DNA from 4 places in the Alistipes sp. i18-0019-D1 genome. Region 4 is predicted to be linked to each of the others. Evidence: riboswitches for the same ligand, from Rfam matches in the RefSeq annotation. Region 4 holds a riboswitch; each other region holds the start of a gene.
What was found. A riboswitch is a leader RNA that binds a small molecule or an ion and turns the genes downstream of it on or off. The one in region 4 is predicted to bind cobalamin.
Positions count from the first base shown of each region.

Region 1 (7,215 bases), 1.3 Mb from region 4:
TGGGCTACGGCGTCTCGGACGGCGCGGCCGGAGGCATCAGCCTGCGCGGCATCGGCGGAGGGTCGGCGGCCCAGATGCTCGTGCTGATCGACGGGCATCCGCAGTACATGGGGCTGTTCGGCCATCCGATCGCCGACGCCTACCAGTCGATGCTCGCCGAGCGGGTCGAGGTGGTGCGCGGCCCAGCGTCGGTGCTCTACGGCTCGAACGCCATGGGCGGGGTGATCAACATCGTCACCCGCCGGCAGCGCGAGGAGGGCGTGAGAACCGGTCTCAACGTGAGCTACGGCTCCTGGAACACCTTGCAGACCGAACTGGCCAACCGCATCCGCAAAGGCCGCTTCACGAGCGTCGTGACCGGCTCGTACAACCGCACGGACGGCCACCGCGCCGACATGGGCTTCGAACAGTACGGCGGGTACGCCAAGGCGGGCTACGAAATCAGCCGCCGCTGGAACGCTTGCGCCGATGTGAACCTGACACACTTCAACGCCTCGAATCCGGGCGAGATCGCCGCGCCCGTCTTCGACAACGATTCCCGCATCACGCGCGGCATGGCATCCGTCTCACTGGAAAACAGCTACGACCGGACCTCGGGTGCGTTGAAGTTCTTCTACAACTGGGGCCGTCACCGGATCAACGACGGCTACGACGCGGGCGAAGAGCCGCGCGACTACCGTTTCAACTCGAAGGACCGGATGCTGGGCGTCTCGTGGTATCAGAGCGTCGGGCTGTGGCGCGGCAGCCGCCTGACGGCGGGCATCGACTGGCAGCGCTTCGGGGGCCGGGCATGGAACCGGTTCACGGCAGACGGCCGCGAGGAGCCGATCGTGGACCAGACGGAGGACGAAATCGCCGGGTATGCCGATTTCCGGCAGGTGCTGGGACGCCTCGCAATCGACGCCGGGGTGCGTATCGACCGCCACACCCGCACCGGCACGGAGTGGGTTCCGCAGGCGGGCGTATCGTTCCGGGCAGCGCGCGACGGCGAGCTGAAGGCGATGGTGAGCAAGGGTTTCCGCAACCCGGTGCTCCGCGAACTCTACATGTTCGGGGTGAAGAATCCCGACCTGAAGCCCGAGCGGCTGTGGAACTACGAACTTTCGTGGACCCAGCGGCTGGCCGGAGGAAGGGTGTCGTACGGCGTCAACCTCTTTTATATCAAGGGCGAGGACATCATCCGTCGCGGCAGGGCCGACGGCCGCAACATCCTGCTCAACCAGGCCCGGATCGAAAACTGGGGCGCGGAGGCCGACGCCGCATGGCGCATCGGCGGGGGATGGAGCGTCAATGCCAATTACAGCTGGCTGCGGATGGAGTATCCCGTGCCGGCGTCGCCCGAACACAAACTCTACGCCGGAGGCGATTTCGAAAAGGGCCGCTGGTCGGTGTCGACAGGCGTGCAATACGTCGCGGGGCTTTACACGGCGGCGGCTCCCGATCCGGAAGTCCGGGAAGCGGGATTCGTGCTCTGGAACCTGCGGGCGTCGCTGCGCGTAAGCCGTTTGCTGACGATCTTCGTCCGGGGCGAAAACCTGCTGGCCGAACGTTATGAAATCAATGCCGGATACCCGATGCCCCGGGCGACGGTCTTCGGCGGTCTGAAGTTAAACCTTTAATTGAAATAACCATGAAAACAACATCTGTAACAATCTATTCGACCGGCTACCGGGAGACGCGGACATACCTCGCGGCGGCCCTGTTCGCGGCGGGCAACATCGCCCTGCCGCAGTTGTGCCATCTCGTGCAGCTGGGAGGCCCCACGATGCTGCCGATCTACTTCTTCACGCTCGTCGGCGCCTACAAATACGGCTGGCGCACGGGACTGCTGACAGCCCTCGCTTCGCCGCTCGTGAACGCCGCGCTGTTCGGGATGCCCACCGTCGCGGCGCTGCCGGCGATCCTCGTGAAATCGGTGCTGCTGGCCGGGGCCGCAGGGTATGCCGCCCGGCGGTTCAACCGTGTGTCGGTGGCGCTGCTCGCCGCCGTCGTGCTGTTCTACCAGGTCGTCGGATCGGCCGGGGAATGGGCCTTGACGGGCAGCTTCACGGCCGCCGTGCAGGATTTCCGGATCGGGATTCCCGGCATGCTGTTGCAGGTGTTCGGCGGATACCTCTTTATAAAGTACGTAATACGCAAATAGTCATGATGAAAAAAATCTGTATGATCTCCTTTGTTTTGCATTTCGCGGCCGCAGGCTCCGGCTGTGCGTCGGGCAACGACAAAAAGGCGGCGGAGGCGGCTCCCGCCAAAGTCTACATGACCCGCGACATCTCGCCCGCGGGAATGAAAGCCGTCTACGAGGCCCTGGGCCGGAAGGCCGAAGGGAAGAAGGTCGCCGTGAAACTCTCGACCGGAGAGCCGGGAGGCAACAATTTCCTGCAACCGGCCCTGATCGGCGATCTGGTGAAGTCGGTGAAGGGCACGATCGTCGAGTGCAACACGGCCTACGGCGGCGGACGCGCCAAGACCGAAGACCACCTGAAAGCCGCCGCCGACCACGGGTTCACGGCCATCGCCCCGGTGGACATCATGGACGCCGAGGGCGAAGTGCGTCTGCCCGTCGAGGGCGGCAAACACCTCACGTACGACATCGTGGGTTCACACTTCCCGCAGTACGATTTCGTCGTCGTGCTGTCCCACTTCAAGGGGCACGCGATGGGCGGATTCGGCGGCGCGATCAAGAACATCTCCATCGGCATCGCCTCGTCGGCCGGAAAAGCGTGGATTCACTCGGCCGGAAAGACCGAGGACACCGAGAAACTGTGGAGCAGTCTGCCCGCACAGGACGATTTCCTGGAGTCGATGGCCGAAGCGGCCAAGGCCATCGCCGACCATTGCGGCGAGCGGATCCTCTACATCAACGTCATGAACAACCTCTCGGTGGACTGCGACTGCGACGCGCATCCCGAGCCGCCCCGCATGGGCGACATCGGCATCCTCGCCTCGCTGGACCCCGTGGCGCTGGACAAGGCGTGCGTCGACCTGGTCTACGCCTCGCCCGACGAGGGCAAGGTACACCTGATCGAGCGTATGGAATCGCGCCACGGCATCCACACGCTCGAACACGCCGAAGCCATCGGCGTCGGCAGCCGGCGGTACGAACTGGCAGACCTGGACAAATAGCGGAAGCGGCGGCATGAGAAAGTATCTGATCGCCCTGCTGGCGCTCGTTGCGGCGCTTCCGGTGCCGGGAAGACCGAACCCGCCCGCGCAGGAACAAAACAGGGTCCGGCTGTCGAAAATAACGGTCGACCCGGCCCGCGTGACGGAGTACAACGCCCTGCTGAAAGAGGAAATCGAGGCTTCGATGCGGTTGGAACCGGGTGTGCTGACGCTCTATGCCGTGACGGAAAAGGAACGTCCCGAAATCGTGACGATTCTTGAGATATACGCCGACGAAGCCGCTTACCGACACCATATCGGCACGCCCCATTTTCAGAAATACAAGCAGGGGACGCTCGACATGGTGCAGTCGCTGGAACTGATCGACGCCGTGCCGCTGATTCCCGGACTGAAAATCAAATGACAATCCCGGTCCGGCCGGAGCAAGGACATCCCTAAAGGAGGGGATGTCCTTTTTTTATCCCCGGCAGGGCGGGGTCACTCGCCCGGATCGTGCCGGTAGCCCTCCTCGTCGTAGACGGGACGGTCGTCCTCGACGATTTCGTCGATCCCGTCCGGAATCCGGTCGTCGACCGGGATTTCCGTGTCCACCAGGTCCTCCTCGATCAGGTTCTCGTCGCGTTCGCTGCCCGCATAGCCGTTGTTTTCGGTGGAAAGGACCGTGCGGTCGTTCCGGATTTCAAGTTTTCCCATAGCTTTCAGATTTAATCGTTCCCCGGTCCGCCGCAACAACGATACCACGACGGGCGGTTTTCCCGCCTGCTGCGCCACCCAGCCGGACAGGAGCCGGAACGCGTGTTTGTTCACAAAATGTTCATTAAAAGCCCCGGCGGGTATTCCCTTTGCCGGAAACTATCCCTATATTTGTTTCCGTGCAAGGTTCTCCGCCGGCGGCTGCCGGCCCGGGATCAAAAGGGAACTCCTGTGAAAATCAGGGACTATTCCCGTAGCTGTAAGCTCCGTTGCGTTCCGCACACTCTTTGAGCCACTGGTGAAAACCGGGAAGGCGTGCGGGAGGAGCGAGTCAGAAGACCTGCCTTGCCGGAAAAGGTATCCGCCTTCGGGATTTAGGGCGATACCCGGACCATTTTTACACCGATACGTTTTTCAAGGAAGGAACGACCTTTCCCGCGGCTGCCGCGCAGGAGGGAACGTAACCCCGCACAGTGCCGGAACACAAACAAATATGGGATAGATATGGGTATTTCGGAAATTTACATCGTCAAGCGCGACGGCAAACGCGCCGCCTTTTCGGTCGAAAAGATCAAACGCGCGATCAGCAAGGCATTCCTCTCGGTGGGCGGCTACGCCACGGACGACGACCTCACGTCGGTATTGAGCCGCGTCCGCGTCTCGGACGGCATGTCGGTCGAGGAGATCCAAAACCAGGTCGAGGTGGCCCTGATGGCCGAACGCTACTTCGCCGTGGCCAAGAGCTACATGCTCTACCGCCAGAAGCACACCGAAGACCGCGAGGACCGCGAAAAACTCGAATTCCTCATCAACTACTGCGACGCGAAGAACCCCGCGACGGGGTCGAAATACGACGCCAACGCCAACGTCGAGAACAAGAACATCGCCACGCTGATCGGCGAGCTGCCCAAGCAGAACTTCATCCGCCTGAACCGCCGCCTGCTGACCGACCGCATCAAGGAGATGTACGGCAAGGAGCTGTCGGACAAATACCTGCGCCTGCTGAACAACCACTTCATCTACAAGAACGACGAAACGTCGATGGCCAACTACTGCGCCTCGATCACGATGTACCCGTGGCTGCTGGGCGGCACGCTGTCGGTGGGCGGCAACTCGACGCGCCCGACCAACCTCAAGTCGTTCTGCGGGGGATTCGTCAACATGGTCTTCATCGTCTCGTCGATGCTCTCGGGGGCCTGCGCGACGCCCGAATTCCTGATGTACATGAATTACTTCATCGAGCAGGAGTACGGCGAGGATTACTACACGCGCGCCGACGAAGTGGTCGACCTCTCGAAGAAACGGCGCACGATCGACAAGATGATCACCGACTGCTTCGAGCAGATCGTCTACTCGATCAACCAGCCCACCGGGGCACGCAATTTCCAGGCCGTGTTCTGGAACGTCGCCTATTACGACCGCTACTATTTCGAATCGCTCTTCGGGGAGTTCGTCTTTCCGGACGGCTCGAAGCCCCGGTGGGAGTCGCTGTCGTGGCTGCAAAAGCGGTTCATGACGTGGTTCAACCGCGAACGCACGAAAACCGTGCTGACCTTCCCCGTCGAGACGATGGCGCTGCTTACGAAGGACGGCGACGCGATGGACCGCGAGTGGGGCGACTTCACGGCCGAAATGTACGCCGCGGGGCACTCGTTCTTCACCTACATCAGCGACAACGCCGACTCGCTGTCGTCGTGCTGCCGCCTGCGGAACGAAATTCAGGACAACGGGTTCAGCTACACGCTGGGCGCGGGAGGCGTCTCGACGGGATCGAAAAGCGTGCTGACGATCAACTTGAACCGCTGCATCCAGCACGCCGTGAAGAACGGCATGCACTACCTCACCCATCTGGAGGAGGTCGTGGACCTGATGCACAAGGTGCAGATAGCCTACAACGAGAATCTCAAGGAACTAAAGGCCAAGGGCATGCTGCCGCTCTTCGACGCGGGGTACATCAACCTTTCGCGCCAGTATCTGACCATCGGCGTCAATGGGCTGGTCGAGGCCGCGGAATTTCTGGGTATCCGCATCGACGACAACGACGACTACGCCGCATTCGTGCAGGGGGTATTGGGGCTGGTCGAGCGCTACAACAAGAAATACCGCTCGAAGGAGGTGATGTTCAACTGCGAGATGATCCCGGCCGAAAACGTCGGCGTGAAGCACGCCAAGTGGGACCGCGAGGACGGGTATGCCGTGCCGCGCGACTGTTACAACTCCTATTTCTACGTCGTGGAGGACGAGTCGCTGAACGTCATCGACAAGTTCCGCCTCCACGGACGCCGCTACATCGACCGCCTCACGGGCGGCTCGGCCCTGCACATGAACCTCGAAGAGCACCTCTCGAAGGAGCAATACCGCCACCTGCTGCGCGTGGCGGCTGCCGAAGGGTGCAACTACTTCACGTTCAACATCCCCAACACGGTGTGCAACAAGTGCGGCCACATCGACAAACGCTACCTGAAGGAGTGTCCCTCGTGCCACTCGGACGACGTGGACTACCTGACGCGCGTGATCGGCTACATGAAACGCGTCTCGAACTTCTCGGCGGCGCGCCAGCAGGAGGCGGCGCGCCGCTATTACGCCAAGGCGGAGTAGGATGGTGCGGTATCACAATTTCGACATCGTGTTCGCCGAGATTCCCGGCGAAACGACGCTGGCGTTCAATATCACGGGCTGTCCCAACCGCTGCCCGGGATGCCACAGCCCGCACTTGCAGACGGACGAGGGGCGCGTACTCGACGACGCGGAGCTGCTGGCCCTGCTGGCCTGCTACGGACGTTCGGTGACCTGCGTCGCATTCATGGGCGGCGACGCCGAGCCGCACAAGATCGCCCGGCTGGCAAAGACAGTGCGGAAAACCTATCCGGTGCTGCACACGGCGTGGTACTCGGGCCGGGAAGAGTTGCCGGAGGGTTTCGAGTCCGCGGCGTTCGACTACGTCAAGCTGGGCGGATGGGTCGAGGCGCTGGGTCCGCTGACGGCACCGGCGACCAACCAGCGGCTCTATCGGGTCGGACAGGACGGGACGATGGAGGACATCACGGAGCTGTTCCGGCGCAAGCCGTGACGCGACGCCATTTTGCCGGTGGGAGCCGGAAATCCAGAGATTAGTTCAGCGTTGTCTGCCATGCAACGGTTTACGGCCGGCTCCCACGGCAAATATCGCGAAAACCGCCCGGAATGGGCGGTTTTTTCATAACTTTGCCGTATGGATCATTCGTTTCGATACACCGCCGCGGATTTCACGGCGGAATTGCCCGCCGCCGACTACGTCGCCCGCTTCCGCGACGCCGAACGGGTGGGCGGCTACTGCCGGGAGTGCGGCAACTACGGCCGCAGCTGGGGATGCCCGCCGTTCGGGTTCGACGCAGGGGAGTACGTCACGCGCTACGG
Region 1 is NZ_AP031424.1:3,678,526-3,685,740, forward strand. Features, by position in the region: gene ACGHP5_RS15345 (TonB-dependent receptor) at 1-1,619, shown strand, start outside; gene ACGHP5_RS15350 (ECF transporter S component) at 1,631-2,143, shown strand; gene ACGHP5_RS15355 (DUF362 domain-containing protein) at 2,149-3,126, shown strand; gene ACGHP5_RS15360 (antibiotic biosynthesis monooxygenase) at 3,140-3,529, shown strand; gene ACGHP5_RS15365 (hypothetical protein) at 3,604-3,819, opposite strand; cobalamin riboswitch at 3,987-4,182, shown strand; gene nrdD (anaerobic ribonucleoside-triphosphate reductase) at 4,324-6,417, shown strand; gene nrdG (anaerobic ribonucleoside-triphosphate reductase activating protein) at 6,419-6,889, shown strand; gene ACGHP5_RS15380 (DUF2284 domain-containing protein) at 7,031-7,215, shown strand, end outside.
Region 1: another riboswitch for cobalamin. It lies ahead of nrdD (anaerobic ribonucleoside-triphosphate reductase); the one in region 4 lies ahead of ACGHP5_RS09920 (PL29 family lyase N-terminal domain-containing protein).

Region 2 (7,215 bases), 450 kb from region 4:
TCGTCGGGGGGCGTATCTGGGTCGATCCCGGTTATACGGCCGGTGCACGTTTCGTCTTCGCGCATCCCATCGGAATCGACTCCGGTGGAGAGAATCGCGAGGGGGGGGGATTTCTACCCTCTGAGCAGCGCAAGCCCCTCTTTGTGAACGACGACGGACGGCTGGTTCCCGAAGGGAAATAAGACACTGAAAAAGGGTTCTCGAAATCGGGGACCCTTTTTTCGTATCGCGGGGCGGGACGGTTTTCCGGAACGGCGCTGTTTTCGCCGGGCGCCCTTTTCCGTTGCCCTGCTTCCGGATTTCGTTTCCGGGGCTTTGCCGTACTCGGACGGTCCGGCCGGCGGTTCCGGGAGGTGTGCGCGACGGGTCACCTCTTTTTCGTCCTCCATTTGGGCTTTATGCCGATGAAGAACTCGGCGTTCATGCGCGGCATGGGCCGGGAGAGCACCGAGAGGTACTCCTCGTTGAAAAGGTTGTTGACCGTGCCTTTGAGTGTCAGGTCCGCCCACCGGAAAGAGAATCCCTTTTCCAGCGAGAGGTTGCTCATCAGATAGGGCGTAAGGCGTCCGGTGAGGGTGATGTCGTTGCTCGACATGGTGTAGCGTTCGCTGTAATAGCAGAACTGGTAGAGCAGGCCCCAGCTTCGCCAGGAGAGCCTTCCGGTCGCCGTGGCCGAATATTCCGGCTCGTAGGGCAGCTGTTTGCCGACCGACTGGTCGGCCGGGGACATCGGCTCCCCTTCGTTGACCGACGGCGCCCATGAGAACGTGCCGTCGAGGCTGATTTTCAGCTCTCTGGTGAGCGCAGCGGCCAGGTCGGCCCGGATTTCCACGCCATAGGCGTGGACCTTTTTGATGTTCACCGGCGAGAAGAATCCCTTTGCCGTCGGCAGCCACAGAATCCAGTCGTCGATGTGCTGGTCGTACCACGACGCCGACCCCGAGAGCGTGTACGAGCCGTCCTTTCCCACGGCGAACGACAGTCCGGCTTCGTAAGCGATGCCCTTTTCGCTGTTCAGCCCGGGATTGCCGCCCGGCAGGAAGTAGAGGTCGTTGAGCGTCGGAAAACGGTAGTTGCGCGAGACGGAAGCTTTCGCCACGACGCTGCCGCGCCTGGAGAGCAGGCAGTCGGCGAAGAAGGCCGGGATGACCGGCGACCAGGACGTTCCGTACATGACTTCGCGCAGGACGACCGACATTCCCAGCCGTTCCGTGGGGCGCCATTTGGCCGACAGGGAGCCGTCGAGTTCGATGCGGCCCTTGTCATAGCCGACGACGGCTTTGTCGCCCTGCTGGCGGATGATGTTCTTGTCGGCGCTTTCGACCAAGTGCTGGTGTGCGGAAACATTGGCCGTAAAGAGCCATTTCTCTCCGACGGTATATTCTCCCTCCGCCTGTCCGTAAAGGGTATTGATCCTGCTCCGCGAACGGGTCATGACTTCCAGAATGCCGTTGCCCTTGTCGCGCCGGTAGTCGTAGGCCATCCAGGTGTGGATATATCCCGCTTTTGCCGCGACTTTCCAGTCCCGCCGCAGATGATCCCACGAGAGGACGCTGCGCAGGGTGTGCTCGCGCTGGCGGTTTTCGAACTGCGTGTCGTCGGCGTAATCGGTCGTCAGCAGGGGCAGCTCCCGGTTGGAATTGATGTACCAGGCGTTCAGTCCGAAGCGGTCGCCGCGTCCGGTGTTGTAGTAGACCTCCTGCAGGACGTGCACGTCGTCGAACGCGCCGCTCTTGTTGCGCTCGGTGGGATAGTACGACCCGACGATGTTCATCTCCTCGTCGTAGATGTTCTCCTTCTTGTCGCGGTTGCGGTATTTGTAGTCGTTGGCCGAGGACTGGCAGACGGCGCGGGTCGATACCTGCCAGCGCTCGTCGCCCCACCCGAGACGCAGGAACTCGTCGAAGGTCCTGAACATGCCGATGCCCTGGATATATTGCAGTCCGAATCCGTCGGCCGCGGCCGGCGTGGTCGCGAGTTTCACCAGTCCGCCCAGTCCGCCGCCCGTTTCGCTGACCGACGAGGTTCCGTGCAGCAGCGAGGCGTCGTCGATGAAATAGGAGGGGATCATCGAAAAGTCCGTCATGCCCAGCATCGGGTTGTTGATGCGCATGCCGTTCCACGTCACCTGCGTGTGCGACGGGCCTGTGCCGCGGAACGATACCGTCGAGAGGGTTGCGCGGCCGTACTGCTTGACGAAAACCGGCGCGTTGAACGTCAGTGCGTCGGCAATCGAGAGGGCGATGTTCTCCTTGAGGACCGCCGAGTCGAATTTCGTCTCCTCGATGCCGATGCTTTTCATCGGGCGCCGGCCCCAGACCGGAACTTCGCGGATGGCGATGGCGCCTTTACCGCGCCACTCCCCCGCGCCGGCGTTCTGCGGGTTTTCCGGCGGTGCGGACGGCAGCGGTTGGCCCTGCGCCCGCAGCAGCGCCGGGAACAGCAAAATCCAAAGAAACAAGGCGGTTGTTTTCATGCTCTCCCGTTATTTCCAGCAAAACGCTCCGGGCGCGATGCCCACGTAAAATTCGTCGACAGGCTCGCCCTTGGCCGTATAGCGGCAGACGATTCCCTGCTGCTGGTAGTCGACGGCGTCGGCGACGTACACGTCGCCGTTGGCCGGATCGACCGTCAGTCCGTAATATTTGGTCTCCCTGTATTCGAGGAACGGGCGCACCGGAAGCTGCTCTCCGGCGACGGGCATGCGCCAGACGTCGTCGTTGATCCAGTAGAGCGTGTCGCGCGTGCCGTTGAGCTGCACCTCCGACGGGGTGTCCCCCTTCCGGAACCGGAACTGCTTTTCCACGGAGAACGTTTCGGGGTCGATGCGGTACAGCGAGGGGGCTTCATATCCGTAGGGGCTGCCCTCGTAGCCGCCGTCGGTGATGGTCCACAGCTTGTTGTTCCGGTCCATCACCAGCGACGTGGGCTGGATGCCGACGGTCAGCTGACCGACGACCCGGTCCGTCTCGGTGTCGATTTTGAGGATGCGGTTCTGGTACGACCAGCAGTTCACGAAGACGTATTTGCCGTACTGCACCATCTGCTCCGTGGAGCCGGATTCCGCCGTCATGTCCGGGCATTCGATATGTCCCGTGATTTCGTAACGTTTGGGGTTGACGATGAAGATGCGGTTGTCCCAGATCTGCGTGACGTAGGCCTTTTCATCCGAAACGAAATGGATGTACCGCGGCGAGGTGAGGTTGGTGATGCGTCCCACCTCGCGGAAGGTGTCGGGGTCGATGGCGAACACGACGTGCGAGTTGTTCGCCACGACCCATCCCACGCCGTTGTGCAGGACCATCGACTGCGCCACGTCGCCCAGCTTGAAGGCGTTGGCCCGGTAGAAAACTTCGTTTTCGACGGTTTTCGTTTCCGGATCGTAATACGACAGCGTGGCGTTTCCGTACTGGAACATGCCCTCGTTGACGATGAACAGACCTCGTTCCGTCGCCGAGAAATCCTCCGTGCGGCCGTAGTCCCACTTCATGCAGCCGCCCAGGGCGGAGAGGCACAAGGCCGCTGTCAGAATCTGTCGTAGGAATCGTTTCATGCGTCGGGAGCGGGAGTGAGGCTATCGGTTGAGGTTCTCGTCGACGGCCATTCCGGCGACTTCGGTCGAGAGTTCGCCCAGTCCTCCGGCGCTGCCGTTGACGGCGCTCTGCACCTTGATGAAGTCGATGTAGCGCAATCCGGCCGGCTGTCCGTCGGGTGTCATGGCGTTGGCGATCTTGAAATAGGTCTTCCCGGTCTTACCCGAAGAATCCAGGTTGTCGCTGCCCGCGTTGTCGACATACCCCCATTCGAACGAGTTGTTCGACCAGTCTCCGCCGGGGTCCTGCGTGGTGTTTTGCCGCAGGCCCGTGCCGTAATAGGTATGGGACTCCTCTTCGAGCCACAGGGGGTAGTAGTAGTCCTGCGGGTGGAACTGCTCCAGGTAGGCTACCTGCCCGCTCCGGTTCAGGTTGTCGGTCCATTTCACCCCCTGTCGGGGGCCGCCGGGCCTGTAATAGGTTACCGCATACTCCTGGGTGGTCCATTCGTTGCCCGTCTCGCTGCCCCGGAGTTCGTACCATTCGTCGTCGGGTTTGCCGTTGCCGTTGACGTCCTGCATCACCCACACGACGCCCGGCTCGTTGCTGCCTTCGAACTGGTTGCCGGGGATCGAAAAGTCGTATCCGCCCTTGTTCTCCACACTGTGGTCGAAGGCGAGGATCACGTAGCCGCCGAAGTTGCCCAGCGAGACGAACTCTCCCTTTTTCAAGCGGTTTTCGGCGTAGAGGCGGGCCTCCTCGAAGGTTTTCTGGCCGGTATATCCGGCCATGTCCTTTTCGTTGACGAACTGTCCGGGCGCAGGCAGGAATTCGAGTACCCGGTCCGCCGCGGGCTGTCCCGTCGTCGTGATGACGCGCTCCGATTCGCGTTCGTAGCAGGTCACCCGGAGCGTTTCCTCGGTGATTCGCTTCGACGACGCGCGCGTGATATGGCGCGAGAGGGGCGCGAGAGGGCTTTCGTCCGTGTCCGTCACCCGGAAGGTGACCTCGTATTCGCCCTCCTTCTCCGGCGTGAAGGCGAACATGCGGTCGGTTGCGCCCTCCTGCAATGTGCCGTCCACGTACCACGTATATTCCGGTCCGACGGCGTCGGCCACCTGCGGCCGCAGGAACAGCGTCCGCCCGAGCGATACGCTCCGCACCAGCGGGTCGGCGGAGTAGGAAGAGGGGATGAACGCGATGCGGACCGGTATGACGTCCACGACGTGCACGGCGAGCGTTTTCTCGGCCGTGCCGTCCTCGTTGGCGGCCGTCAGCCGCAGGGTGCAGTCTCCCGGCCGGGTACGCATGAAGATGTAGTCCTTTTGGGTGGAGACCGGGACGGACGAGTCGTCCAGATACCATTCGTAACGGGCGTTTTCGCCGTTCTGCACCTCCGGTGCGAACGTGTATTCCCGTCCCGTGAGCACGTATAGCCCCGTCGGCGGCACGATGAGCGAGATGATGGGAGGAGCGAGCCGGTTCACGTCGATACGCGCCTCCTTCTCGTCGTATCCCGCCCGGTTTTCGACCCGCAGGGTCACGTAGACGCGGCCCTCCTCGCTGAACGCGTGTTCGAACACGCGCTCCGTGGAAACGACCTCGTCGTCGATCGTCCAGCTGTATGCGGCATCCCCTTCGTTTTCCACGGTCGGCGTGATCGTCACCGTATGACCGATCTTGGCCGCGTAAACGCCAGTTTCGCTGTCGAGCGTGATCCGGGGTTTGCTGTCCGGCAGCGTGATCTCTCCGTCCTTGTTGCAGGCTGCGGCAGCCAGCAATACCGAAAGCAGAACCGGTATCGCCGTCCGTCCGGCGTGACTGAAAAAACAGCTCATATCCTCTTCGTTTAAATCGTTCAACCAATCTTTGCGGATCTCCGAAAGATCCGCATTCGTGCCGGGCGCACGGCATGCGTCCGGCCGGAATTTCGCAGTAACCTGATTTTACATTCGGGGATATGCCTGGAACCGTTTTTCCGGCCGATCACGATCCATTTCCCCCTGGATTGTAAAACCATTGCAGCGGCAGGTCTTCTGACTCGTTCCGGCCCCGGCGCCTTCCCGGTCGCGTGAAAACCAGTGGCAAGAGATTGTCGGGGTCTGATGTGCCGCTTCGGCGGCAGGAACTTACAGCAGAGGGAACTGTTGCCGATTTTCACGGCATTCCCTTTTAATCGCCCGGGGCCGGGGGCCTCGTTCGGCGAACCATTGCACGGCAAAGGTATGGAAAAAAGATGAAAAAGAAGACGCGGCGGCCGAATTTTATGCCGAAGGTCCCGCCGCCCGGGATTCATTTCCGGGCGTTTCCGGGGGCGTAACAGCCCGCCGGACGGGCGGCGGACGCCTGCCCCCCCCCTGGCGCCTGAAAACGAAAAAGTCTTACTTGTCAACGACAAATAAGACTTTTTGCAGTGGATGGCGTGCTTTCTCCCCTTTCTCACGCCTCCTGGAGCTGAATCCGAGATTTGAACTCGGGACCCCTTCATTACGAGTGAAGTGCTCTACCGCTGAGCTAATTCAGCCTTTCGGGAACGCCGAGGTTCCCTTTGGGACTGCAAATATCTGAAAAATATTTTTTTCTCGCAACAATTTTGCGAAAATTCTCGCTTTTCTTGCTATATTCGCGCTAAAACTGACCCGAAGCTATTTTGCGATGATTACTTTTCTGGTGTGCCTGGCGTTGCTGGTGGCCGCATATTTCACCTATGGGCGCTATCTGGAACGGCTCGTCGGCATCGACCCGGCGGTCCCGACGCCCTGCAGCCGCCTTTACGACGGCGTGGACTACGTGCCCCTGCCCCGGTGGCGCATTTTCCTGATCCAACTGCTCAACATTGCGGGGCTCGGTCCGATTTTCGGTGCCGTGCTCGGTGCGGCCTACGGTCCGGTCGCGTTTCTGTGGATCACTTTCGGTGGTATCTTTATGGGTGCGGCCCATGATTTTATCGCCGGGGTCATTTCCCTGCGCCACGACGGCGCGAGCCTTCCCGAGACGGCCGGGGTCTACCTCGGCGGCGGCATGAAGTTCGTCATGCGGCTCTTTTCCGCCGGGCTGATGATCCTCGTGGGGGCGGTGTTCCTCTCGCAGCCCGCCTCGCTCATCGCCAACCGCCTCGACGTTCCGGCGCTCGAAGGCATCGCCTTCGGCGGTTTCTCGTGGCTGCTGCTGATTGTGCTGGGCGTGATTCTCGTCTACTACATCGCCGCCACGCTGCTGCCCGTCGACAAGATCATCGGCCGCATCTACCCGGTCTTCGGCTTCGCGCTGCTGTTCATGGCCGTCGGCATCCTCGTCGTGCTGCTTTTCAGCGGCGAATACGCCATTCCGGAATTCACCTCCTTCGAAAACTGTATCGCCGATGCGAAGGACTTCCCGATCGTCCCGATGCTCTTCACGACCATTGCCTGCGGCGCCATTTCGGGCTTCCACGCCACGCAGTCGCCGCTGATGGCCCGTTGCATGCGCAACGAGCGCGAAAGCCGCTCGGTCTTCTACGGCGCGATGATTTCCGAATCTATCATCGCCCTCGTCTGGGCTGCCGTCGCCATGGCCTTCTGGGGCGATGTCGCGGGGCTGAACGCTGCCATCGCCGAATACGGGGGGCAGGCGGCCGTGATGATCGACGTGATCGCCAACAAGACGCTGGGTCCCGTGCTGGCCGTCTTCGTCATCTTCGGCG
Region 2 is NZ_AP031424.1:1,936,020-1,943,234, forward strand. Features, by position in the region: gene ACGHP5_RS08025 (ATP-binding protein) at 1-182, shown strand, start outside; gene ACGHP5_RS08030 (TonB-dependent receptor) at 368-2,476, opposite strand; gene ACGHP5_RS08035 (YncE family protein) at 2,486-3,553, opposite strand; gene ACGHP5_RS08040 (PKD-like domain-containing protein) at 3,575-5,371, opposite strand; cobalamin riboswitch at 5,542-5,760, opposite strand; tRNA gene ACGHP5_RS08045 (tRNA-Thr) at 5,983-6,057, opposite strand; gene ACGHP5_RS08050 (carbon starvation protein A) at 6,189-7,215, shown strand, end outside.
Region 2: another riboswitch for cobalamin. It lies ahead of ACGHP5_RS08040 (PKD-like domain-containing protein); the one in region 4 lies ahead of ACGHP5_RS09920 (PL29 family lyase N-terminal domain-containing protein).

Region 3 (7,215 bases), 1.1 Mb from region 4:
TTTCTTCGAACTGCTCCGGACGAAGATGGACCGCATATTCAGAAAATCGTCACACCCTCTGACGGCCGAGCAGCTCCTCAAACTGCTCGTCGAAGCACTGGCAGAGTTCATGTATTAGAAGAGTGACGCGACTCATTGCCGGAGGGGAGGCCGTTATCGGTCTCCCCTCTTTTTGCATGAAGCCCATGCGGCCTTGCGCTCAGAGTCCGGGCTTCTGCATTTCCGCGACCGGCTCTATGATGCCTTCGTCGCAAGGGTCTCCGTAGTTGAACTTCGGCCTGACGGGCCATGCCGTCATCTCCTTTTCAGGGTATACGGTCAGCAGAGCCGCGACGGCCTCTTCCGTAACGACGGATGGATCGAGCCAGCGCTTCGATATCGCCGTCGACCGAAAGCGTGTCGTCCGTTCCGCCACCGAGAAGCCATAGCTCGCGCCCCCGTTTACGGATATATTTCAGCATCCGTTCGCCGCAGACCTCGCAGAACGCGAGGTCCCCGGTGCGCGGTGCAAGCCGCGTGTCGAAAAGGATGCCGTCGCCCTGCTCCAGCTCCTCCTCGACCAAGTAGTAATCCCGAACGCGGGCATAGTATGTCGCACCCGGACTCAGTATGAGGACTTCGTTCAGGTCGATGCGGTCGCCGATATAGTCCGCGGCCGGCGACGGGAATCCCGCCGGAATGCCCTCGCTGACGTAGGGCAGCGGTTCGACGGTTGTCGTCATGAGACCGTATATATCGAAATGCGTATTCATCGGGCATAATTAAGGCGCAGGGGCATACGAGGGTGTCGGCACGCAATGCAGTCGGGCATCGTGTCGTCGTTTCGACAAATAGTTAAGCGGGGCTTTTGCCGGCTCTACCGGCTGTGTAGTGTGAAATTGCGTCGTTTCCTCGGTACTCCCTGCGGAGTTCGTTCGCAATACAAACGAAAATATCGTGCCTTTGTTGCATCGGCAAACGTAGTCCGAAATCCCGGATACTGGACGCCGAGGGCGTCATGTCCCCGGAAGTGAAGAACATGGTGCAGGACTTCAAATACCAGATCTTTCTCAACCCGCGGCTGAAAAACACCGCCGGGCATATCCTCCTCTCTTTTTCACCCAAGGGCGCTCCGCGCATGACCGACGCCCCGATGACGCAGATCGCAAAGGAGTACATGCAGAAGATGGGCATCACCGATACGCAATATCTTTTGGTGCGCCATCTCGACCGGCCCCATCCGCTCTGCCACCTGGTCTACAACAAGGTCGGAAATGACGGACAGACCATTTCGGACAAGAATATCAAGCTCCGCAACGCCGAGGTCTGCCAGGAGCTGACCGGGAAATACGGGCTGTATCCAGCGCCGGGAAAGACGACGTGCGGAGGGAGCGGCTATGCGAACCGGACAAGGCCAGATACGCAATCTACGATGCAATCAAACTGGACGGCAAATTATGGGAACAGGGTATCGGCATCCGCTATAAATATTGCGGAAATACTGACCTGAAACAAGGTGTTCTGTTCTCGAAAAACGGCTTCGAGTTCTCCGGTTCGAAGATCTGACAAACATTGTCAGTAAGGTTTTCGAGGATTTAATGTCGAGCGTGTAGGTGTGTCGATGCTCCTGCACGGGTAATGTATTTTCCTGCAAGGCGCATTCATCTACCGAATTTCAGAAAACAATCGGCTGTTGGCCGTGAACGACCTGAAATACCGTTATGTAAAGATGTGCGGGGGAATCGGAGAAAAGAAACTGACGGAATTGGAAGCAATATTCCGCGAAGACAAGCGCAAGGCCGTCCGCAATACGATTCGTAATCGGGTCGAACGGTATGAAACAGGCGTGAAACTTCGAGCCGATCAGTTGGAGCAGGCGACTATCAAGGAGCGCAAAGCGTATGAGCTACTCCAAGATGCAGGGCAATTGAGAAAAAAGTAATTATTCTTAAAAATCTCAAATTGGATAAGCATGATTCATAACTGTAAAATGCCCAAAATACAGGATTGCATTTTTTTGTATCGAAGATACCGAATTAAAAAATATTTGTATATTTGCCGTCGCAAAGGTTTCCGAATCGCCGATTGCGCGATGAGGAATGAAAAGGGAATGCAGTGAGAATCTGCGACAATACCCGTTGCTGTGAGTTCCTGCCCCGGACATGGGGCGCAAAAGGTTTTACAATCTTTGCCACTGGCCGCAAGGCTGGGAAGGCGTAAAACCGGAACAAGTCAGAAGACCTGCCGATGCCTTTATAAGATTTGCAACCTGCGGGTGTACGGGTGAAAATCAAAACTGCGATTTCCCCTGCATCCGGCATTCCGGTCTAATACGAGGCTTCCGACAGCCTTGCCAAGGTGTAAATCCGTTTTGAATTTCTGTTGTGCCGTATCCCGAAAGGATACGGTTGATTTTTTATTTGTCAAACTTAAAATACAACAGGAATGAAAAAACTATTTACCCTTTTGGCAATCGCCCTGTTCGGCGTTGCGATGTGGAGCTGCTCGTATGACGACGACGATTTGTGGAAGGCGGTCGATGACCTCGATTCGCGCATGGAAGCTATGGAGCAGGCCATGAAGAGTGCTAACACCGATATCGATGCACTCCAAAAACTGGTCGATGCTTTACAAAAGAATGTAACTGTGACCTCCGTCATCAAAAATAATGACGGATACACAATTACATTCTCCAATGGTGAAACCGCCACGATCACCAACGGAAAAAATGGAATTGATGCTCCCGCTGTCTCGGTGAAAAAAGATGGCGACGGCCTTTATTACTGGACGCTCGATGGCGATTTCATACTGGTCGACGGCGAAAAGATCAAGGCGCAGGGTGAGGACGGCGCCCCCGGACAGAATGCCGTGTCCCCGAAATTGCGTATCAATACCGAAACCAAGGAGTGGGAAATGTCGATCGACAATGGTACTACATGGACTTCGATGGGTGTCAGGGCTGAAGGAACGGATGGCGATTCGATGTTCGAGTCGGTGGATACGGTCTCGAACCCCGGTATGGCGGTCTTTACGCTTGTCGACGGCGGAAAACTCGAAATTCCCATGCAAGGTGCGTTGAATCTCGCGATTTCCGCAAAGAGAGGCATATTCGTTTACGATGAGACGCAGACCTTTACGATCGAGAGCAAGGGTGTCGAACGGATGACATGGACTAAACCCGACGGATGGAAAGTTTCGGTCGAAGGCAATGTACTGACGGTTGTAGCGCCGGCCAAAGCGAACAGCTATGCAGAAACGGAGGGTGTGATCGCCTTGATCGGAATGGCCGGGAATTTCTCGTGCATGGCAGAACTGACAGTAAGTGCGGCGGATACGCATAGCTATACAATTACCTTCGAGGGTAGCGACTGGGCCAAATGGGTCGCCTGCAACTATAACCCCGGAAAATATTCAACGACACAATTAGGGAGTCCAGACGATTATGCCTGGGTCGATGAAACCACGCAGCTCACTACTGGCCGTCCTACCGGCTTCATGAACGGATGGGGCTATCCTTGGTTCGTATGCTCCTATAATTCCAATTCGCTGGATCAGAGTAAATATGGCAGTTATTTATACGATCTGTATGTGTACAATCCCGACGGAGTAGAGGATAGTATGACAGGCGGAGGCCGCAATGGTTCCGATAATTTCCTGACGACATTCGGCTATTTGGATTTTGACTTTCCTTACGGTGATGGACGTCCCATTCTCGAATTTGCCGACAATAAAGCACGGACGATCCGAAGTCTGTACGTCAATTCGACCTGCTATTTCTACTCGGTTGCCACCTCCGGCAACGGACTGTCGCCCGAACTGACCAAAGACGTAACCTTCTACGCTACGGGGTTCGATGCCGACGGCAACGAAATCAAAACCATTACGATGATTTTCGCTACGCCCGAGGCCATCACGAAAACATGGACGAAATGGGATCTTTCCGAACTGGGGCCGATCGTTTCGCTTCGGCTGAACCAGGCTGGCGGCGCCGATAACGGTTACGGTTACTCGCTGCCTGCCTATTATGCAGTGGATGACATTACCGTCGAGTGGTAGCGTCGCTGCTGCGTCATCGACTGGCAGAAATGGAATCTTTCCGAACCCGGAAAAGTCAGTCGCATCGAATTCAACGTCACAGGCGACAGCGATAACGGTTATGGGTTCAGCCAGCCGGCATATTTTGCGTGGGACGATCTGGCGGTGAGGTTCGAATAACCGGCCCTCATTTGCGACAACACCCGGAGTGCCGGGGTAAGAAAATCCCGGCACTCCTTAATTAACAAGCGCTATCACGAAGTGAAAAGAATATCGGTAATTTCAGTACTGTACATCTTTCTCGCCTTCGGCACTACCAATGCTCAAGAGGCCGAAAAAGGTCAAATCCCGGATTCGGTCCGGGTTTTGGCCATTGACGAGGTGACGGTGCTCGGAAAGCAGAACAAGGCGATTGTCCCGGCACAGATCCTCTCCGGCGAGAAGCTGCAAAGGCTCAACTCACACTCCGTATCGGATGCGTTGCGCTATTTTTCCGGTGTGCAGATAAAGGATTACGGAGGTATCGGGGGATTGAAAACCGTCAACATCCGTAGTATGGGCAGCCAGCACGTGGGGGTATTCTACGACGGCATACAGATCGGCAATGCCCAGAACGGGACGGTGGACCTCGGTAAATTTTCGCTCGACAACATGGAATTGGTATCCGTTTATAACGGCCAGAAAAGCGACATATTCCAGTCCGCACGCGACTTCGCCTCGGCGAGTGCGGTATATATGGTGACGCGCAGACCTGCTTTCGAGAGCGGGCGCAGAAACCGTTTCAATGTGAAACTCAAAGGCGGTTCCTTCGACCTTATCAACGCTTCCGCCCTTTGGGAGCACCGAATCAGCGAAAACCTTTCGTCGTCGGCCAATATCGAATACCTGAACACATCGGGCAAATACAAATTTCGCTACCATAAGGACGGCGGCTATGACACCACCGAAGTCAGGCGCAACGGGGATGTCTGGTTTTTTCGCGCCGAGGCTGCTCTTTTCGGCAAGGTAAAGCGCGGAGAATGGCAGGCGAAAGGATATTTCTACAACTCCGAGCGGGGCTATCCCGGTGCAGCCGTAAAAAAGGATTACGGTATTTCATTGCTGAACGAAGACCGGCAGAAAGACCGTAATTTTTTCTTTCAGGGCTCCTTAAGGCAAGAGGTGACGGATTTCTACAGCTATAAAATCCAAGCCAAATACGCCAACGACTATATGAATTACGTCATGCCGCCCGAAAGTACCGTACAACCGATGGATAATCACTATTGGCAGCAGGAGGTCTATGTTACGGCAGCCAATCTGTTCGCTTTCACCCCGTGGTGGACAGCGAATTTGTCCGCGGATTTCCAATGGAACAAACTCGATGCGGACGGCACCGATATGTTCAATGCGCATTTCATCGAACCGAGGCGTTATACGTTGCTGGGAGCCATAGCCACATCGGTCAACCTCAAACGATTCAGCATGCAGGCAAGCCTGCTTTACACATATGTACATGACCGGAGCGCTCGGAGGATGGAAACCGCGCCTGATAAAAACATATTCTCTCCCACGGTAGTCGCATCGTACCGTCCGTTTGAAAAGATCGGTCTCGATATAAGAGCCTTTTATAAAGAGATATTCCGGATGCCGACCTTCAACGACCTCTATTATGTGCAATTGGGTAACCGGCTTCTGAGGCCGGAATACGCCACCCAATACAATGTGGGAGTTGTCTACTCCAAACAATTCGGCAAAGGAGTGCTGTCGTCGCTCAATCTTACGGTGGATGCCTATTACAACGAGGTAAAAGACAAGATAATCGCCACCCCGACCTCCAACCAGCTCGTCTGGACGATGGTCAACCTCGGGTATGTGGAGATACGCGGCGTGGATGTGACGTTCAATCCCTGTTTCAATATAGGCGGCGTGGCATTGGACGCCCGGTTGAGTTATACCTATCAGAAGGCGCAGGACTTCACCAAGGAGAAGGATGAAGGTTGGGAGGAAACCGTTATGGACGGATACGGCGACCAGATACCCTACATTCCGTGGCACAGCGGCTCCGCGATTCTCAACGCCTCCTATCGAAAGTGGGATTTCAATTACAGTTTTATCTACACGGGCGAGCGGTATATGCTCGGGAACAATACTCCGGCCAATTACATCCAGCCGTGGTACACGCACGACATGTCGCTGTCGCGGAATTTTCCATTCAAACACGCTCAGCTTCGTATCACCGCGGAGGTGAATAACATTTTCAACCAGCAATACGAAGTGGTTAAATGGTATCCCATGCCGGGAACCAATTTCAAGATTATTCTAAGTCTTACATTATGATGAAAGGGTTTTATTTAAAATGGCTTGCAGTCTCCATCGGCGTTCTCACACTTGCGGCTTCCTGCCGCAAGGATGACCCGGTGTTGCCCTCCGAGCCGACCTTGGTGAATCCGTGGGAACAGGTTACTGGCGATATATACGGATTTTTCCTGCTCAACGAAGGCAATATGGGTACGAATCAGGCTTCGCTCGACTATTATGACTATGAGACAGGCGTCTACACGCGAAATATTTACGGCGAACGCAACCCGTATGAAGTAAAAGACCTCGGCGACGTGGGAAACGACATTCAAATCTACGGCGACAAACTCTGGGCGGTTATCAATTGTTCCAATTATGTCGAGGTGATGGATGTCAATACGGCCAAACATATCACCAAAATAGCTATCCCCAATTGCCGTTACCTAGCATTCAAAGGCAAATACGCCTATGTGAGCGCCTACGCAGGTCCCGTGCAGATAGCTCCGGACGCCCGGATCGGGTATGTAGCAAAAATCGATACGGCCAGTCTTCAGGTCGTCGATGAGTGCATCGTAGGTTATCAGCCCGAAGAGATGGCCATCGTGGGCGATAAACTCTATGTCGCCAATTCCGGCGGTTACCGTGTTCCGAATTACGACCGTACCGTGTCGGTTATCGACCTGAAAACTTTTACGGAAGAGAAAAAAATAGACGTCGCTATCAACCTTCACCGGATACAGCCGGACAATTACGGCAACCTGTATGTTTCTTCCCGCGGAGACTATTATGAAATCCCTTCCAAAACATTCATAATCGACACCTCGACGGACGAGGTTGCATACGAGTTCGAAGACCTGCCCAACACACATATGACCCTATGTCGGGATTCGCTGTTCCTGTACAGTACCGAATGGAGTTATA
Region 3 is NZ_AP031424.1:3,516,903-3,524,117, reverse strand. Features, by position in the region: gene ACGHP5_RS14655 (hypothetical protein) at 1-118, shown strand, start outside; gene ACGHP5_RS14650 (S24 family peptidase) at 306-722, opposite strand; partial or broken gene ACGHP5_RS14645 (relaxase/mobilization nuclease domain-containing protein) at 998-1,542, shown strand; gene ACGHP5_RS14640 (hypothetical protein) at 1,679-1,921, shown strand; cobalamin riboswitch at 2,030-2,243, shown strand; gene ACGHP5_RS14635 (PL29 family lyase N-terminal domain-containing protein) at 2,425-4,035, shown strand; gene ACGHP5_RS14630 (DUF4465 domain-containing protein) at 4,051-4,194, shown strand; gene ACGHP5_RS14625 (TonB-dependent receptor) at 4,276-6,333, shown strand; gene ACGHP5_RS14620 (YncE family protein) at 6,330-7,215, shown strand, end outside.
Region 3: another riboswitch for cobalamin. It lies ahead of ACGHP5_RS14635 (PL29 family lyase N-terminal domain-containing protein); the one in region 4 lies ahead of ACGHP5_RS09920 (PL29 family lyase N-terminal domain-containing protein).

Region 4 (7,215 bases):
CTCAAGGGACTGAACAAGGTGATCCTCAATCCCGAGGCGCTGGCGCGCGACCTGGAGAACAACTGGGCCGTGGTGGCCGAGGGCATCCAGACCATCCTGCGCCGCGAAGGCTTCCCGAAGCCCTACGAGGCTTTGAAGGCCCTGACGCGAACCAACGCCCACATCACCCGCGAGTCGATCGCGGCATTCATCGAAACGCTCGACGTCGCCGAATCGGTCAAGGAGGAGTTGCGCGCCCTCTCGCCCTCGACCTACACGGGCGTGTTCCGGTAGACCGGAACCGGCATCGGAAACAAAGGCAGGACCCGAAAGTGTCCTGCCTTTATTCATTCCAAACGGATCGTTACTCCTTGCAGCAACGCACCGTATAGCCATAGGAACGCTCCTTGTCCAGCTCATTATTGATCGAACCGCTGCTCGACAGTTTGCTGCGGAAGAAGAGGTAATAGGATTTGGCCGAAGAGGCTTCCACCGACCAGTAAGCCCCCGAACCGCCGGTCGAACTGCGCAGGCCCACGATGGCGCCCGAACTGTAATTGCGATAGCCCTGCGCCGGATACCAGGCCGTCCGTCCCCCGTGGGCGTAGGTCATACCGCAATTCGTTCCGTCCCATACCGAAACGCCGTCGATATACTGGCGGCCTGCAATCAGATCCTCCCATGCACCGGTTTCAGGAACCCTGTACCCCGGAGGGCAGGGGTCGTTGAGCGTTTTGGTCTCACCCCACAATGTCGCGTTCGGCGACGCGAGCCAGTTGTAGCCGTTTCCGACCTTATTGTTGTAGAACGTCATGGGATTGGCGGCAGCCCCGTCGGTCGTCGTCGCACTCTTGCTGAAATTCCACCCCAGCGCCGGATAAGCGGGATTCACCGCCGTGCCGTTCTTCGCCTCGAGAAACGCATTGGCCGAAGTTTCCGTTTTCTCGCCCCCGTAGAACGGGTCCTTACGCCCCCACTGGTAATACATGCCGTAAGCGTCCGTGCCGCCTGCGGTCGCACCTACGGCGCCCAGGTTGCGGTCCATGAAGACCGTCCCGTTCCCGTAGGCCATCGTCTGCGGAGCGTCGGTCACCCAGATATGCCAGCTCCAGACGACCCTGCCGTCCTGCATCAGCGCGACCAGCGCATTGCCCTTGCCTTCGCCGACCGTGAAGGAGATGTCACCGGAGACCTTGTCGAGGGCGATTCCCGAAACAAGTCCTTCGGAATCGGTCCACAGCCAGTCGGCCGTCATGTCATCCGCCAGTTCGATCGCCGGCTCGAAACCGACTCCTTCGCCGGCGCCGTTTCCGCGCACCCGGGCATTGAAAACGTAACTCCCGGGAGCCGAAACCACATAGCAGTTGGCCGTCCCCGCAGCGCTCAGGTCATTGATCTGCGCCGCCGAAAGCGTCCCGCCGTCCGTCAGCGCGATTTCCACCCGGCCGTTTTCAGCCTTTACCGACCGGAACAACTCCACGCACTCGTCACCGGTGGCCTCGACCGGATTTCCGGAGGCGTCCCCGATCTGCCACGGCGTCACGGCGGCGTCCGTCGTCACGGTCCAGAGGCCCTTGTCATCGCGTCCCATGACGGGAACAGGTCCCGAGACGGGCATCTTTTCGCCGGAAGCGTCTTTCAGCCACGGTGCATCCTTTTCCGCGGCGAGCGTCCAGTAATACGCGTCCCCTTCGGCCGCAATGCCGATCAGCGGCGCTTCCGCAGCCTCCGCACGGCAGGCTACCGTCACTTCGGTCCCGTCGCGGAACGTGAGCCGTACGCCCTTTTCGGTCTCGGCCAGCGACCGCACTTCCGACTGCGACACGGCTCCGGCCAGCGCTTTCAGCGAGACCAGACCCGCATTCAGGTCCTCGATCTTTTGCAACAGTTCGGCCGAAGGAGGGGGAACGGGTTTGTCTCCGTCCGGGTCCGAGGCCCCGGATTCGCTCTTGCAGCCGCCGAGTAGCAGCGCCCAGGTGCAGATCACAAGTAATTTTTTCATCATGCTTCGTTTTTTAGTTAATGGTTCCATCTGTTCTGTCCCGTCCGTAACGGACAGACTTCACGGAGAATACCGCACAGGCAAAAACAGGCATGACCACCCGGCAAAGCATGGCGACGACTTCCTCATCCGACCGTAAAAAAGTCTGTCCGAAGAGGTTCGCAGCAACAGGAAAAAGAGGGCCGAAGCAAATAAGGACGCACGGAAAAACCGCCGGCGGCGACTTCAGGCACTCCCTTTCTCCGCAGGAGCAAACACCCTATCGCGCAAGGCAGGTCTTCTGACTTGTCCCCCGGGGCGGCGCCTTCCCGGTCCAGGAGGACCAGTGGCTCAAGAATGCCGCAACGAAAAAGCCCTTTCGGGCGGGACTCACAGCAGCGGGAACTGTTGCCGATTCACACGGCATTCCCTTTTAATTCCCCTCCACGGGGAAACCATTGCACGGCAAAGGTACGCTTTTATCGGCAGGAAGCAAGCGATTCGGCGGAATATTTCCGCCGAACGCGCCCCGCGGTTCAGCGCCGCGGGGCGTTCCGGCCACGATGCGCCCTTTTCCGGCGGACGGCGCGCGACTTTGGCACGCGCTTTGTACTTATTTCAGTCAACTGCGGCACAGCAACCGCAGTGAGGTTTCTTCATTTATTTAAGTTTGGGTTAGTAGTTTTAGGAGGGCAACCTCCTGGGGGCAGCAGGCAATCGTGAGATTCCCTGCTGTTTTTTTATCCCCGGAGGCTCTCACTAACCGAACAGATCGTTGAGCACGGCGGCCAGACGGTACGACGCCAGGATCAGCTGGCGTTCGGGCAGCAGGTAGGTGTCCATCACGAACTGCTTGTCGTAGGTCTCGTCGGCCCGCTGCCAGTCGTAGATCACCCGGCAGGCGACGGCCGTTTCGTGCAGCCACTCGCGGGGCGTACCCTTGGCCATCGCAGCCTTTTCACGTTTGGAGAAGGTATCCAGCAGCAGTCGGTACTCGCTGTAACTCCAGCCGTGTGCGCCGTCCAGCACGCCCCAGTCCCACATCGCGTGGTAGGACATCTTTTTCCCGTTGAGGTCCGCACGGCCGCTCTTGCAACCGGGATACTTGACGTGCGAGGGGCAGTGCATGTCGCCCACGATGTGAATGACATACATCAGGTTCAGCCGCACGAGCGAGTCGCTCATGTTCCGGTAGTCCTTCAGCCGCTCGACGGCGCGCATCAGCTCCACGACACAGTTGGTCTTTCCCTTGCGCAGCGTGTCGACCAGCTGCATGTCGGCATCCACGTAGCTCACGTGCTCGACGTCGCGGAATTCTGGCGTGCTGCGGTACTTGTCCATCCACGAAGCGTAGTAGACGATCGAATGTTCGAGGTAGCGGGCGATGTTCTTTTTCGCCCGGGGCGTCAGGTTGCATTCGGCGATGTAGGCGATGGCATCGTGGCGCGTGCGGTCCCACGCCTGCGACGGCAGCGCCGCGCAGAACATGAGGACCAGCAGGAACAGTTTCATTTTTTTCATCGGTTCTAACGGTTAACGGGTTAACGATTCAGCGCGGAAGTTATCGAACTGCACGCGGTTTTTGCTTTTGGTTGCCGGGGCGAACACGAAGCGGGTCGTGGCGTCGGCCCCCGTGACGGTGAAGGAGAATCCCTCCCAGGCGTTGCCGCGCGACAGCGGGAACGAGAGGACCCCGTTTTGGGCGCCCTCGATGCTTCCCGCCCCCTGGATGCTGACCGTCAGCGTTCTGTTCGTATCGGCAGCACCGGAGAAATACTGAAAGAAATAGGTGGCGTCGAAGCTGACCTTCACGTCGTCCGTACCGGCGATGTCCGTGAGCGCCGGAGAGATCAGCCGGCCCAATGCCGACGACGAATTGAGGTGGATATAACCCGGACGGGTGTAGACGCTCTTGTTGGCGGTGTCGTAATCCCAGCCGTTGAGGGACACGGTCCCCTCGTTTTTCAGCAGGTCGAAGCGGATCATTTTGTCGACCGTGCAATAGGTATTGATCCAGTCGGTGTTGGTCGCCAGCAGTTCGCTGCCGCTCCAGGGGTCGGCCCAGGAGAAATCGTCCTGGAAATAGACCGTGGACGACGACGGCACGACGTCGGCCCGGACGGCTTCGGAGGACTCCGACGAAAGGAAGGTCTGCGGAATCTCCTCCTTCGAACTGTTGTAGTTCATGTGGTTGGCCACCACGCGGAAGTTGAAATAGGGGTAATTCCCCAGGCTCTTTCCGGCCAGTCCGCCGACATGCACATGAGGCTCCCACGTCTTGCCCGTGGCGACGGTTCGTCCGTTGGGCAGTTCCACGAAATAAGTGTAGTCCGTGGCATCGGGCACTCCGTTCCACGCGGCCTCGAACCCGTAGGCGCTGTTGGCCGAGACCGTCACGCCGGAGGGCGTCGCCAGCCGGGGCAGACCGCCTCCCGACGACTCCACCTCGCCCTCGGCGGGTTCGCTCCAGGGCGACTCCTTGTAGGTCTTGTCGCCCTCGGCCGGCAGGGCACGCACCATGAGGCGTGCGGAGGTCCCGGCCTCCAGTCCGGAGAACCCGACCGACGTATCGGGGGTCCTGCCGCTGCGCGAAGCGACCACCTCGCCGCAGTTGAGGCAGGTGTAGGAATATTCGTACTCCGCGGCGTCGGCGACTCCGGTCCACGTAAACCGCACGGAACTCTCGGTGGCGGCAGCCCGGTCGAACGTCACCACGGGGGCCGGCAGCGGCATCAGTTCGACGGAAGGCTGGTCGTCAGGACCGGCCTTGACGATCTGCACGTCGTCCAGGAACCAGCGGTTGGCCTTGGTCTCCTCGACCGATTCGAAGACCAGCTGCGTGGCATTGGTCGCGCCGTAGACGAGCAGCGTTTTCTCCTCCCACTCGACCGGCCGTTCGGTCTGCATGACAAAGACTTTCCCGGTCGACACGTCGTCGTTGATCGTGCCCGGACCGATCACGCGGACCTGCATGGTCGAGGGGTCCCACTTACCGTTGGCGGCTACATAGATGCAGCACTTGAAGGAGACCTTGAGCGTCGAGGCGCAATTCTTCTTGATGTCCAGCGCGGGCGTCACCAAGCCTCCGCCGCAGCCCGCCGCATTGGAACCGCGGCCCATCTTCACATAGCCGATGCGCAGGTAAACGCGCTCCTTGAGCTTGTTGTCATCGGTTTTCCAGCCCGAGCCGACGAGAGCGTCGTAGGCCTCCTGCCCGTGGCTGGCTACGGTTATGCCGTTCCAGTAGGTTTCGGCCGTCAGCGGCGTGGGATAGGTCCCGATGTAGTCGGTTCCGCCGTACACGTCGGTCACCCACGAGAAATCGTCGCCGAAATAGAGGTGGCCAGGCTCCTCGCCGTCGTCGCCGCCGACCTGGAAAACGACCTCCTCGCCTTCGCCGACATTGCCCTCATAAAGCCGGAAATCGTCGATCCGGCAGCCGCCCGCCGGAGCCTCGATCCGAAAATCGAGCGTGGGGGTATCTTCGCCGACCCGGAAACGCGCCTGCACCTCCCGCCACGCACCCGTGCCGTCGGTCACTTCGTATTGCAGAGGAACCCGTTCGTCACCGCCGTTGCCGATCAGCACCCGGAACCGTTCGGGCTGAAGGTCGCCGTCGGGAGCCAGCACGCCGATCTTCAGCCGGAAATAGGCGTCTCCTTTTGTGGCCACGCCATCGACCGAAAACGACGGCACGACAGCCACACCCCCCGCTTCAGGAGCCGCCGGAACGTCCAGCAGGACATTGTTGCCGCCCGAGGCCCCGTCGTAGCCCGACGAAGGGCTGTCGGCCGACACGAAGGCGTTCACCCCGGAGAACCCGACGGCCGTGGTTCCGACGCCGTCGGCCTCCCAGGCCGCATAGCCGCCCACGGCGACCGGCTCCGCAACAGCCGAGTTCCCGGCCCCGGTGCGGACGTAGCGGATCAGTTCGTCATACGCCCCCTGCGTTACCTCGATCTGTGCGGTAACGCCGTCCAGCGAGTCGAAATGCAGCGTCGCCGAGCGCCGCGCCCCCGCATTGAGGGCTGCGGTGACCTTCACCGTCTGGTTGCCGTAAGCCGCACGGGGCGTGACGGTCAGCCAGTCGGTCTGCTCGTCGAGGTTGATCACCCAGTAGACGTTCGACATGACCTCGAACGTAACGTCGCCGCCCTCGTAGGTCATTCCGCGCTTGTTGGCGCTGACCGAGGTGGCATTGAGCGCGAGGGTCCCCTCCCGGGTTTCGTCCGTACTGCAGGCCCCCGCGACTAATGCCGCGAGTACCGGCAGCCATAATCCGTATTTTTTCATGGTCTTCGTTTTTCAGGTTATTTCATGCTCTTCACATAGGCTTTCGGACGCTGCATCCGCTCGGAGTAGACGTTGCCGAAACGATCGGTGACGGTGATTTCGAGTTCCGACGAGGCTGACGAGGCGGTCGCGCTGAACATGTGCGACGAACAGCACGACGCCCAGTCGGAGTTGGCCTCGTATTTCGCCTCCACGCGGGGGATGTCGAAGGTGATCGTGTGCAGCGGGTCGCGGTCGAAGACGCGCGTCACCGGCAGCGGCACGCCGTTCTCCTTCACCTCGACCGTCCACGCGGGATCGTAGTTCCAGACGTTGACATACACTACGTTCTCGCCCACCGTTCCGTAATCGTCGCCGTCGTTCCTGCGGCTGGAGTACTGCTTGAGGTAGGATTTGTAGACGTTGTTGTCGAGGTGCTTCTTCACGGTGTTCATGTCGTAGGTGCGGAACTGATAGCCGGCCGGTTCGCCGATACCCTTGTAACTCCACTTCACGTCGGTCGCGTTGACGGTATAGATTCCGTAGCCGGCGGGCGACCCGTCGACACAGACGGCCCGGTCGGAGAAGTAGGAACTCCACCACCACGTTTCGCACACGGCGGCCGTGTTGTGCTCGATCACCCGGTCGTTGATGACCATCGTGGCGTTGTGGTGCGTGTGCCCTGTCATGAAATGGACCTCGGAGAACTCCTTCACGGCGTTCAGCAGCGCCGCGGTCCCGCCCGTGGCGCTCGACATCTTGACCGTATTGGCAAACGAAGCGTTGTAATTCTCGTGGAGCTGGACGTGCAGGCAGATCACCAGCGGCGCCGTCTTGTCCGCGACGGCGGCCAGGTCCTCGGCCAGCCACTCCATCTGCGCCAGCGACACGACACGGTTGTAGTCGCGGTTGCCCAGGACGCCGTCCTTGCCGCCCGTGTTGATCCAGTCGATGTCGTCGAGCACCACGTAGTGCACCTGCCC
Region 4 is NZ_AP031424.1:2,384,874-2,392,088, reverse strand. Features, by position in the region: gene purB (adenylosuccinate lyase) at 1-273, shown strand, start outside; gene ACGHP5_RS09920 (PL29 family lyase N-terminal domain-containing protein) at 344-1,981, opposite strand; cobalamin riboswitch at 2,234-2,435, opposite strand; gene ACGHP5_RS09915 (S1/P1 nuclease) at 2,720-3,481, opposite strand; gene ACGHP5_RS09910 (BACON domain-containing protein) at 3,494-6,253, opposite strand; gene ACGHP5_RS09905 (calcineurin-like phosphoesterase family protein) at 6,271-7,215, opposite strand, start outside.